One region of the Streptosporangium sp. NPDC001559 genome, then DNA from elsewhere that is predicted to be linked to it. Evidence: riboswitches for the same ligand, from Rfam matches in the RefSeq annotation. Region 1 holds a riboswitch; each other region holds the start of a gene.
What was found. Region 1 has a riboswitch for S-adenosylmethionine ahead of ACFYY8_RS28680 (aminotransferase class V-fold PLP-dependent enzyme). Riboswitches for the same ligand answer to the same signal wherever they lie in the genome.

Region 1 (4,007 bases):
CCGTACGGCCGAGGTCGAGGAGGTCGGGGTCGGCGAACACCTCGGGGTCCCGGTTGGCCGAACCGAACAGCAGCGCCACCTCCGCGCCACGCGGGATGTCCACCCCGCCGACCGAGATGTCCTCAAGGACCCAGCGCTCGAACATCTGCAGCGGGGTGTCCCAGCGCATCAGCTCCTCGATCGCCGTGGGCAGCAGGCCGTGGTCCGCGCGCAGCCGGTCCAGCTCGGCCGGGTTGCGGAACAGCGACCACCAGCCGATTCCGGTGACGTTGACGGTCGCCTCGTGACCCGCGTTGAGCAGCAGCACACAGGTGCCGACCAGCTCCTCCTCGGTCAGGGTGTCACCGCCGTCGGCGACCAGGGCCAGGGCGCTGATCAGGTCGTCGCCGGGGTTCGCCCGGCGGGCGCGGGCCAGCTCCGACAGGTAGCCGGAGAACTCCTCCGCCGCCCGTACGGCGGTGCGCTGCGTCTCGGGCGACGGGTTGAGCTCGTACATCCCGCAGATGTCGGCCGACCAGGGCCGCAGCAGGTGCCGGTCCGCCTCGGGGACGCCGAGCATCTCGGCGATCACGGTCACCGGGAGCGGTTCGGCGACCTCCGCGATGAGGTCGCCGCCGCCGCGTGCCACGAAGTCCTCGACCAGCCCGGTGGCGATCGAGGCGACCTTGGGCCGCAACGCCTCGACCATCCGCGGCGTGAACGCCCGGGAGACCAGGCGGCGCAGGCGGGTGTGGACGGGCGGCTCGACGTCGAGCATCCCGGCCCTGACCACCCGCCAGAACGGGTCGAGGAAGGGCGGCTCCTCCGGTCTGCCGAACTCGGCGTGCGTGGCCACGTGCAGGTAGGACCGGCCGAGCCTTCGGTCGCGCAGCAACGCGTTGACGTCGGCGTGCCGGGCGACCAGCCACTGGCCCGTCGGCTCGAAGAAGGTGACCGGCCGCTGTCTCAGCTCGGCGTAGGCGTCATAGGGATAGGCGACGAATTCCGGACTCCATGGATCAAAACGCACAAACCCATGCTAGGGCTCCGGGGTCTTCTCGACGGCCCGCGAACGGCGGCGGGCCCGGATGTTGAGCAGCTCGACCACCAGCGAGAACGCCATCGCGAAGTAGATGTAGCCCTTGGAGATGTGCTGTCCGAAGCCCTCCGCGAGCAGCACGACGCCGATCAGCACCAGGAACGACAGCGCCAGCATCTTGATCGTCGGATGCTTGTCCACGAAACGGCTGATCGGCCCCGAGGCGAAGAGCATCACCACGACCGCGACGATGACCGCGATGACCATGATGGCCAGCTCGTCGACCATGCCGACCGCGGTGATCACCGAGTCGAGGGAGAAGACGATGTCCAGCACCATGATCTGCAGGATCACCATGCCGAAGGAGGCCGCCGCCTTCCGGCCGCCGGAGTGGTCCTCACCGTTCTCGGTGTGGCCGTGGATCTCGTGAACGCTCTTGACCAGCAGGAACAGCCCGCCGAGGATCAGGATCAGGTCGCGTCCCGATATCTCGTGCCCGAAGATCTCAAAGAGCGGGGCGGTGAGCCGTACCACCCAGGACAGGGCGAGCAGCAGCGCCAGGCGGCTGACCAGGGCGGCGAGCAGACCCAGCCTGCGGGCGTTGTCACGCTGTTCCGGCGGGAGTTTCCCCGCCAGGATCGAGATGAAGATGATGTTGTCGATGCCCAGCACGATCTCCAGAGCGATCAGCGTGAGCAGACCTATCCAGCTCGCCGGGTCGGCCACCCAGTCCATCGGGTCCTCCAGTTTCAGTGGGGGGGGGCGCCGCCCGCGCGCGGCGCGTGACCTGACGGGCGTTCACGGTCACAGCTCCAGACGATCGGGCAGAACCGGAAGTTCCTCAGGATCACCGCCGAAACTCCAGCCCTCCGGACCCCTTCCCGCAGACTTGCCAAGCACCGCCTCTGTGTGGGTATAGTCCGGTTCGTAGGTCATGAGTGCCAGCGACAAGCCCCGGCTAGCTGGCCGGCAACCCTCGCGTCCGCGGCGGGGTGCCCCGGGTGAGGACCTGGTCCGGCACGAGGTGTGCCGGGCAAGCGCGGGCTCCAGCACCAAGGCCATGGCTTGGGGTCCGATGACCTCCAAGGAGCTTTGGCGTGTCCACACTGACGATCTTCACCGCCGCCGCCGCCGAGACCGTGACCGTCCCGGCGACCCGCGTCCACGACGACCGGCCGATCCCCGCGGTCCTCGGCGCCGACCTTGAGGTGCCCGTCAAGGGCGGCAGGCTGGTGCCGTACGCCAACCTCGACTACGCCGCCAGCGCCCCCTGTCTTGAGCCGGTGAGCGCCGCCGTCGCCGCCGCGCTCCCGGCCTACTCCAGCGTCCACCGCGGCGCCGGATACGCCTCCCAGCTGACCACCGCCCGCTACGAGCAGGCCAGGCACACCGTGCGGGCCTTCGTCGGGGCCCGTCCCGACGACGCGGTGATCTTCACGAGGAACACCACCGACGCCACCAACCTGCTGGCCCGCAGCCTGCCCACCGGGACCACCGTGGTGGTCTTCGAGACCGAGCACCACGCCTCGCTCCTGCCCTGGGCCGACGTCGTACGGCTGCCCGCCCCGGCCTTCCCCGGTGAGGCCGTCCGCGCCGCCGACGACGCGCTGGCCGCGATCGACGGCCCCAAGCTGCTGGTCGTCACCGCCGCCTCCAACGTGACCGGCGAGCTGTGGCCGATCGCCGCCCTGGCCCACATCGCCCACCGCCACGGCGCCCGCGTCCTGGTCGACGCCGCCCAGCTCGTCCCGCACCGCCGCCTCAACCTGACCGCGCTCGACCTGGACTACGTGGTCTTCTCCGGTCACAAGCTCTACGCCCCGTTCGGCACCGGCGCGCTGATCGGCCGCTCCGACTGGCTCTCCGTCGCCGAGCCGTACCTCCGGGGTGGCGGGGCCGTCAAGGCCGTCGAGGACGAGGCGACCGACTGGCACGACGACCCCGAGGCGCGCCACGAGGCGGGCACACCGAACGTGCTGGGCGCCATCGCGCTGGCCGCCGCCTGCGACGCGCTGAGCGCGACCGGCTGGGACGTGCTGGTGCGCGAGGAGGAGCGTCTGCTGGCCCGCCTGCGGGCCGGCCTGGCCGGCGTCGAGGGTGTGCACGAGCTGTCCCTGTGGGGCCCCGACCACGCCCGCGTCGGCATCGTCTCCTTCGTCGTGGACGGCTTCACCGCCCGTGAGGTGGCCGAGACGCTGTCCGGCGAGTACGGCATCGGCGTGCGGGACGGCAAGTTCTGCGCCCACCCCTTCGTCAGGCACCTGCTCGGCGCCAAGGACGGCGGCTGCGACGACGTCACCGCCTCCGCGGTGCGCGCCTCCATCGGCGTCGGCAGCACCACCGAGCACGTCGACCGTCTCGTCGAGGCCCTGCGGGATCTCGTCACGCGCCGCTGACGTGACAGCATGGGGCCTATGACTGAGCCCCGGGAAGTGAACGTGGGGATCGGGGCCGGAGCCGACGCCGTCGCGGGAGCGGCGGCGGCCGGCAAGGAGCTGGCCACCGAGGACATGGTCCTGAACATCGGCCCGCAGCACCCCTCGACCCACGGCGTGCTACGGCTGCGCCTGACACTGGACGGCGAACGGATCAGCGCCGCCGAGCCCATCGTCGGCTACATGCACCGGGGCGCGGAGAAACTGTTCGAGGTCAGGGACTACCGGCAGATCATCGTGCTGGCCAACCGGCACGACTGGCTGTCGGCGTTCGCCAACGAGCTGGGCGTCGTGCTCGCGGTCGAGCGGATGCTCGGCATGGAGGTGCCCGTCAGGGCCGTGTGGGCGCGCACCCTGATGGCCGAGCTGAACCGGGTGCTCAGCCACCTGATGTTCCTCGGCTCCTACCCCCTCGAACTGGGTGCGATCACCCCCGTCTTCTACGCCTTCCGCGAGCGCGAGACCCTCCAGGCCGTGATGGAGGAGATCTCCGGCGGCCGGATGCACTACATGTTCAACCGGGTCGGCGGCCTCAAGGAGGACCTGCCGTACGG
Region 2 (4,007 bases), on a different contig from region 1:
AACGCCGGGTTCACCACGATGGCCCGCAAGCTTGGCTGGCCGGGCGGCCGGGGCACGCCCTTCGACGTGCTTCCCCTGGCGGTCTCGATGGGCGACGGGCCGCCGCTGCTGTCCACGATCCCCGGGGACGCGGTGCTCGAGGTGCCGCTGTCCCACCCGGCCTATCCGTGGTTCGAGCGGCTGGGGCTGCGCTGGCACGCCGTACCGGTGATATCGAACATGTGCCTGGAGATCGGCGGGGTCTGCTACCGGGCCGCGCCGTTCAACGGCTGGTACATGGGTACCGAGATCGGGGCGCGCAACCTCGCGGACCCCGACCGCTACAACCTGGTGCCCCTGGTCGCCGCGCGGCTCGGCCTGGACACCCGTAACGAGCGTTCGCTGTGGCGCGACCACGCGCTGGTCGAGCTGAACGTGGCGGTCCTGTACTCCTTCGACAGGGCGGGGGTCACCATAACCGACCACCACGCCGAGTCCAGGCGCTTCCTGACGCACGTGGCACGGGAGGAGAGCGCGGGCAGGACCTGCCCGGCCGACTGGAGCTGGATCGTCCCGCCCATCTCGGGGGCCGCGACCCCGGTCTTCCACCGGTACTACGACCAGGAGCGGCTCTCGCCGAACTTCGTCACCCACCCCGACTCCAAGGAGCGGTCGGCGGGCCGGTGGAGCCCGGGGCGGTGACGCCCTTCTCAGCGGTTCCCGGGGCCCTCGGGGTTTCCGGCGACCAGGGAGAGCCAGTGCGGAGGTGAGGCGAAGGGGACCGTCCTGGCGGTGACGGCCTCCATCAGCGCGGCGGCCGAGGCGCGGGCGCCCTCCACGATCTCCCTGGGGTAGGCGTAGCGGACCTGGTGCTCCTCGAACTCGTCCTCGTCGTCCAGGAGCACCCGGCCGTCCTTGCGCATGCGGATCACGTCGAGGTCGAGGTCGACCATGGTCACCTCGTCGCCGTCCCAGCGCGGCACGGTCGAGACGTCACAGTAGATCTCGGCCTTGTACGGCGCCGCGTTGAAGGTGGCCGTCCACCAGGCGTCACGGGGGAAGAGGATCACGAACGGCTCGTCCCAGACGACGGGCGGCTCCTGCCCCCGCCTGCCGCTGCTGCCGGGCGGGCAGCCGACCCACACGCCGTGTTCGTCCTCGCCGAGGAGCAGGGCCGGGTGGTTCCAGTGCAGCGAGCCGTCGTACTTGCGGTAGACCACGCGCACGATCTCATGAGACATCCCCCGACTTTAAGGGTTGACAGAGATCTATGTATTTCCTACCGTATAACTAGGTTAAGAGTGTCAGTGCAAAGCCCCGGCTTGCTGACCGGCAACCCTCGCACCGCGGCGGGGTGCCCCCGGGGAAGACCGGGTGGCACGGTCGGCGTGCCGCAAGCGCGGACCCGCACGGGTCACCGAGGGACGCCCTGGGAGTGTCACATGTCCGAGATCACACTCAACTACGCGAGCCCCGTGGACCTGGACGCCCACGGCCGCTACCGGCCCGGTGGCAGGCCCGGCCCCCGCTACCCCTTCCAGGGACGGATCACCGACGACGGCACCGGGGAGTTCCCCGCCGAGGCCGGGCGCTACCACCTCTACGTCGCGGCGGTCTGTCCCTACGCGCAGCGTACGGCGATCGTGCGCTCCCTCAAAGGGCTGCAGGACGTCGTCTCGCTGTCCTACGTGGACGACGAGCGGGACGGCAGGGGGTGGGCGTTCCGCGAGCGGCGCGGCGCCGACCCGGTCAACGGCTTCGCGACCCTCAGGCAGGCCTACGAGGCGACCGAACCCGGATTCGACGGACACGTCTCCGTGCCGGTGCTGTGGGACCGGCACGGAGGGCGCATCGTCAGCAACAACTTCCCGGACATCACCATCGACCTGGGCACGCGCTTCGGCGGCGACCCCGAGGCCGACCTCTACCCCGAGGAGCTGCGACCCGAGATCGACGCGCTCAACGCGCGCGTCTACGAGTACGCCAACACCGCCGCGGGCCGGGTCTCCGCCGCCACGACCGAAGCGGAGTACCACCGGGCGAGGAAGGCCGTGATCGGCTTCCTCGACGAACTCGACGCCAGGCTGGCCGGTCGCAGGTTCCTGTTCGGCTCCGCGATCACCGAGTCCGACGTACGGCTCTGGCCCACCCTGGTCAGGTTCGACGTGAGCGACAACCCGTCGGCCAGGATCAGCGAGCGCCCGTTGACCGCCTTCCCCAACCTGTGGGACTACGCCAGGGACCTCTACCAGCACCCCGCCTTCCGCGAGAACACCGACCTCACCGTGCTCGCCTCCCCCGCGAGGGAGACCGACCCGTGGCGGGTGCCGGTCGAGCCCGCCACCCCCGACTGGGACCTGCCCCATCGAAGAGCAGCGCTGTGACGGGCCGTACGAGAGGGGAGTGGTCGGCGTGAGCGCCTCCATCGCGATCATCGGCGCCGGGCCGACCGGCACCTGCCTGGTCGAGCGGATCTGCGCCAACGCCGCCGAACTGCTCAGCTGGCCGTCGCTCGACGTCCACGTGATCGACCCCTACCCGCCGGGCGGCGGCAGGGTCTGGCGCGAGCGGCAGCCCGACCTGCTCTGGATGAACTCCGCCGCCGCCGACGTGACGCTCTTCACCGACGAGTCCGTCCGGTGCGTCGGCCCGATACGCCCCGGCCCCTCACTGGCCGAGTGGCTCGGCTGCGACCCCGCACGCTTCGTCCCCCGGCCCGTGCAGAACGCCTACCTCACCCACGTCTTCCGGCGCGCCGTGGACACCGCCCCCCGCGGTGTCCGGGTACACGTGCACCGGACCCGGGCACTCGACCTGACCGACGTCCCGGGAGGCCAGGCCGTACGGCTTGAGGACGGGACGACACTCGAGGTGGGCGCCGTGATCCTCGCGCAGGGACACGGCGACGTCACCCCGTCGGCGGAGGAACGCGGGCTGACGGCCCTGGCGCGGGAGAGCGGCCTGCGCTACCTGCCGACCGGCTACACCGCAGACCTCGACCTCGGCCTGGACCGGCTGCCCGCCGGTGAACCGGTGATCGTACGCGGCCTGGGACTGGCCTTCGTCGACCTGATGGTGCTGCTCACCTCGGGAAGGGGCGGCCGGTTCGTCAGGGAACACGACGGGGAGCTCGTCTACCTGCCCAGCGGGCGGGAACCGCTGCTGCACGTGGGGTCCCGGCGCGGTGTGCCGTACCACGCCAAGACCGCCTACCCCTTCCAGGGGCTCCGGCCGCCCGCGCCGCGCTTCCTGACGGCGGGGGCGCTGGGGGAGGGGCCGTGGAACTTCCGGCGGGACGTGTGGCCCCTGGTCGCCAAGGAACTCGCCTTCGCCTACTACCACGAACTCCTCAACAACCATCCGAAACGGGTCAGGGCCGGTTGGCCGGAGTTCGCCGAACGGTTCGCCGCCGAGGAATGGCGCAGCCCCGGGATGCGGCTGCTGATCCGCAAGGCCGTACCCCGGCACGCCGACCGGCTCGACCTGGACCGGCTCGACCGGCCGCTGGAGCGGATCCGCTTCGGCGACCAGGCGGGACTGCGGCGGTGGATGGACGGCTACATGGCCGCCGACCTGCAACGACGCTCCGACCCCGCGCACAGCGCCGACCACGCCCTGATCCTCGGGCTGCTGTCCGTCAACGGCGTCCTCGCCGAACGGGGAATCTCCGACCGGTGGTTCGAGGGCTTCTTCAGCTACATCGCCAGCGGACCGCCCGGCCCCCGGCTTGAGGAACTCAAGGCCCTGGCCAGGGCGGGCGTGGTCACCTTCCTCGGCGCCGACGTCAGAGTCGAGCACCGCGGCGGGCGATGGGTCGCGCAGAGCCCCACCCTGCCCGGCGCCGTCACCGCCAAGTCCCTCGTCGAGGCCAGGCTGCCCGCACCCAGCGTGAGCCGCTCGACCGACCCGCTGATCTCCGCGCTGCGCGACCGCGGCGAGGTCGACGAGTCATCGGGCCTGCTGAGGGTACGGCCCGCCGACCGCCGCCTGCTCGACCGCCTCGACACCCCGCACCCCCGCAGGTTCGC
Region 3 (4,007 bases), on a different contig from region 1:
TCATCGCCGACATAGACGTTCACAAAACGGCGAATCTTGCCCGTTTCATCGAGAATACGGGCACCGATCCCGGGGAAGTCGGCGTCGAGCTTCTGCAGAACCTCACGCAGGGTCTCACCCTCGCCGTTCACCTCGGCTGCGCCGCCGGTGTACGTACGGAGAATCGTCGGAATCCGTACAGAAACACTCATAATTCAGTACCTTTCAGAGTTCTAGGCGACGACAGCGCGGAACGCGTCGAGCGAGGGCCGGATGACAGCGGTGGGACGCGCCTGGTCAGCGACCGCGTCAAGGGTCTTCAGGCCGTCACCCGTGTTGAGGACCACGGTCTCGGCGTCGGGGTCGATCCGGCCCGACTCGACCAGCTTGCGCAGCACCCCGACGGTGACGCCGCCCGCCGTCTCGGCGAAGATGCCCTCCGTCCTGGCGAGCAGGCGGATGGCGTCCACGATCTCGGGGTCGGTGACGTCCTCGACCCCGCCACCGGTGCGCCTGGCGATGTCGAGCACGTAGGGGCCGTCAGCCGGGTTGCCGATGGCCAGCGACTTGGCGATCGTGTCGGGCTTGACGGGGCGGATCACGTCGTGGCCCGCCTTGTAGGCCGCGGAGACCGGGGAGCACCCCTCGGCCTGGGCACCGAAGATCTTGTACGGCGTGTCCTCGACGAGGCCGAGGGCGATCAGCTCCTTGAACGCCTTGTCGATCTTCGTGAGCTGGGAGCCGGAGGCGACCGGGATGACGATCTGGTCGGGGATCCGCCAGCCGAGCTGCTCGACGATCTCGTAGGCCAGGGTCTTGGAGCCCTCGGCGTAGTAGGGCCTGAGGTTGACGTTGACGAAGCCCCACTTGTCGCCGAGCTCGTCACCGATGAGCTCGGAGCAGAAGCGGTTGACGTCGTCGTAGGTGCCGTCGATGCCGATCAGCTTGCCGCCGTACACGGAGGCCATGACGACCTTGCCCTGTTCGAGGTCGGCGGGGATGAACACGCAGGCGTCGAGCCCGGTCCGGGCGGCGGCGGAGGTCACCGCGCCCGCCAGGTTGCCGGTCGAGGAGCAGGACAGGGTGTGGAAGCCGAAGTTCCTGGCCGCCTCGACGGCGATGGCGACCACGCGGTCCTTGAAGGAGTGCGTGGGGTTGCCCGAGTCGTCCTTCACGTGCAACGAGCGCAGGCCCAGCTCACGCGCCAGGTTGCCGGCCTTGACGAGCCTGGTCCAGCCGGGCTCGGTGTTGGGCTTGGAGGCGACGTCCGCCGGGACGGGCAGGAGGGAGCGGTAGCGCCAGATGTTGGCCGGCCCCTGCGAGATCTGCTCCCGGGTGACGTTCCCGAAGTCGTAGGCGATCTCAAGGGGCCCGAAACACTCGATACAGGCGAAGCTGGGACCGAGGTCGTAGCGGGCACCACACTCACGACAGGAGAGAGCGACGGCGGGACCGAAGTCGAGAGCGGTGGTGGTTGCGGTGTTCGCGAGCGCCATGAAGCGAGGCCTTTCCCTCATCTTCGTCTGCGACCACCCTGGTCACAGACCGGAATTGGCACCTGTCCCGGTCGACCCCTCGCCAGATCGCGAGTCTTGAACCGGGAGGGTTGCCGGGGCTTCGCAGGGCCGGTCCCTCCACCCCTCTGGATGAGCAATGTTCAGTTGTGGGCCTGACATGCAGGTCTCAAGCACTCTACCTCGCCTTGTACCCCTCCTGACCAGTTGTCTCACCAAACGAGATGAAGTGTGTCATTAACCGGACAAACCTCAGAAGCCGTAGGCGTCGCCGAGCGCCCCCTGGACGTACTTGCGGGCCTGGTGGATGCGCGACTTGGCGGTGCCGAGGGGGATGCCGAGCTGCTCGGCGACCTCGTTGTAGTCGAGCTGGCAGATGTCGCGCAGCACCAGCGCCTGGGCCAGGTCGGGCTTGTCCGCCTCAAGGGCCTCCATCGCGTCGAGCAGGTCGAGGCGGGAGCCCGCGATCACACTCACCCTGGCGACGTCGGGCTTGTTGTGCAGCGGCAGCTCCTCCGAGCTCTGCTCGGCGGAACGCCGCTTGAGCGAGCGGTAGGTGGTGCGCGCGCAGTTGGCGGTCACGATGTGCAGCCACGTGCTGAACCGCGCCCGCCCCTCGAACCTGGCGATGTTGCGGGCCACGGCGAGCAGGGTGTCCTGACAGGCCTCCTCGGCGTCCTGCCGGTAGGGGAGGATCCGCCCGCAGTGCCGTAGCACCTCGGGTTCGATCCGCTTCAGCAGTTCGCCCAGTGCCCGGTGGTCGCCTCCGGCGGCCGCACGGGCAAGTTCCTCGGTCGTCTCGTCCAGCGCCATCACGGGTTCCCATCAACGGTCACGGTCGCTCGACATCCTATGGTCGCCGGTTATCGTTTGGTTAACCTTCGGGACAAGCCACGTCCTCCCGGGCGAGGAGGTCAGATGAGTGGGATTTTGGTGGCCTCGAACCGCGGCCCGGTCTCCTTCACCATGTCGGAGGACGGCGCGCTGAGCATGCGCAGAGGCGGCGGCGGCCTGGTCTCCGGCCTGTCCGAGGTGTCCAAGGAGCTCGACGTCCTGTGGGTCTGCGCCGCCCTGTCCGACGGCGACCGCGGCGCCGTACGGCTCGCTCCCGGAGGACGGCTCGACCAGGCGGGATACGAGACCGGGGCGCTGCGGATGCTCGACATCCCTCCGGCGACCTTCCAGCGGGCCTACAACGCGGTCGCCAACTCGACCCTGTGGTTCGTCCACCACCTGCTCTACGACACCCCGAACAGGCCGCACTTCGACGCCAGGTTCGGCAGGGAGTGGGAGTCCTACCAGGCCTACAACGAGGCGTTCGCGATGGCGCTGGCCGAGGAGGCCTCGCACGGCGCCAAGGTCATGGTGCAGGACTACCACCTGGCCCTGGTCCCGGCCATGCTCAGGAGCGAACGGCCCGACCTGCGCGTCTCCCACTTCTCCCACACGCCCTGGGCCCCTCCCGAGTACTTCGGCCTGCTGCCCGACGAGGTCGCCGCCGAACTGCTCGAGGGCATTCTGGGGGCCGACCAGGCGGGTTTCCTGACCGACCGCTGGGCCGGGGCCTTCATGGACTGCTGTGAGAGCGTCCTGGGCGCTCGGGTCGAGCGCGCGGGCCGTACGGTGACCCACGCGGGCCGGACCACCCGGATCGGCGTGCACGGCCTGGGCGTGGACGGCCGGGCGCTGTGGGAACGCGCCCGCGAGCCCGACGTCGAGTCCCACATGGCCGCCCTGCGTGAGCTGGTCGGCGACCGCAGGCTGATCGTGCGCATCGACAGGACCGAGCTGTCGAAGAACATCGTCAGGGGTCTGACCGCCTACCGGGAGTTCCTCGCGACGCACCCCGAGTGGCACGGCAGGGTCGTGCACCTGGCCTTCGCCTACCCCTCCCGCCACGACCTGCCCGAATACCGTGAGTACACCGCGGCGGTCCAGCGTTGCGCCTCGGAGATCGAGGACGAGTACGCCACCGAGGACTGGGATCCGCTGATCCTCAACGTCCAGGACGACTATCCCCGGTCGCTGGCCGCCTACCGGCTGGCCGACGTGATGCTGGTCAACCCGATCCGTGACGGGATGAACCTGGTGGCGAAGGAGGGGCCGGTGCTGTCCCCGAACAGCGCGCTGGTCCTGTCACGCGAGGCGGGGGCCGCGGCCGAACTGGGCGCGGACGCGCTGCTGGTGAACCCCTACGACGTCTCGGCCACGGCGCGGGCCATCCACGAGGGTCTCGTCATGCCCGAGTGTGAGCGGGCCGTACGGGGGGACAGGCTGGCCCGCCTGGCGACCGCCCTTCCCCCGCAGCGCTGGTTCGCTGACCAGCTCGCCACACTAGGCTGAGATTTTGCCCTGATATGGGATAGTTCAGGGGACTTCGCGCTTCATTCATGTTCGGGGGAACCCGTGACCGCCAGGCTCACCCGTGATCGTCCGACCTGGCTCGTCTACCTGCAGCTCGGTGTCTTCGCCACCTACCTGTACGGCCTCAGCGCAGCCCTGCCCATGCTCCGC

Region 2: another riboswitch for S-adenosylmethionine. It lies ahead of ACFYY8_RS22025 (glutathione S-transferase C-terminal domain-containing protein); the one in region 1 lies ahead of ACFYY8_RS28680 (aminotransferase class V-fold PLP-dependent enzyme).
Region 3: another riboswitch for S-adenosylmethionine. It lies ahead of thrC (threonine synthase); the one in region 1 lies ahead of ACFYY8_RS28680 (aminotransferase class V-fold PLP-dependent enzyme).

Annotation. Positions count from the first base shown of each region.
Region 1 covers NZ_JBIAVG010000014.1:102,607-106,613, forward strand. The annotation lists gene ACFYY8_RS28670 (cytochrome P450) at 1-1,009, opposite strand, end outside; gene ACFYY8_RS28675 (TerC family protein) at 1,019-1,753, opposite strand; SAM riboswitch class IV at 1,949-2,064, shown strand; gene ACFYY8_RS28680 (aminotransferase class V-fold PLP-dependent enzyme) at 2,116-3,414, shown strand; gene ACFYY8_RS28685 (NADH-quinone oxidoreductase subunit D) at 3,433-4,007, shown strand, end outside.
Region 2 covers NZ_JBIAVG010000009.1:338,938-342,944, forward strand. The annotation lists gene ACFYY8_RS22015 (nitric oxide synthase oxygenase) at 1-681, shown strand, start outside; gene ACFYY8_RS22020 (DUF402 domain-containing protein) at 690-1,220, opposite strand; SAM riboswitch class IV at 1,273-1,385, shown strand; gene ACFYY8_RS22025 (glutathione S-transferase C-terminal domain-containing protein) at 1,422-2,363, shown strand; gene ACFYY8_RS22030 (FAD/NAD(P)-binding protein) at 2,392-4,007, shown strand, end outside.
Region 3 covers NZ_JBIAVG010000003.1:23,725-27,731, reverse strand. The annotation lists gene ACFYY8_RS07155 (MoaD/ThiS family protein) at 1-191, opposite strand, end outside; gene thrC (threonine synthase) at 213-1,475, opposite strand; SAM riboswitch class I at 1,490-1,632, opposite strand; gene ACFYY8_RS07145 (RNA polymerase sigma factor) at 1,746-2,306, opposite strand; gene ACFYY8_RS07140 (trehalose-6-phosphate synthase) at 2,412-3,836, shown strand; gene ACFYY8_RS07135 (MFS transporter) at 3,900-4,007, shown strand, end outside.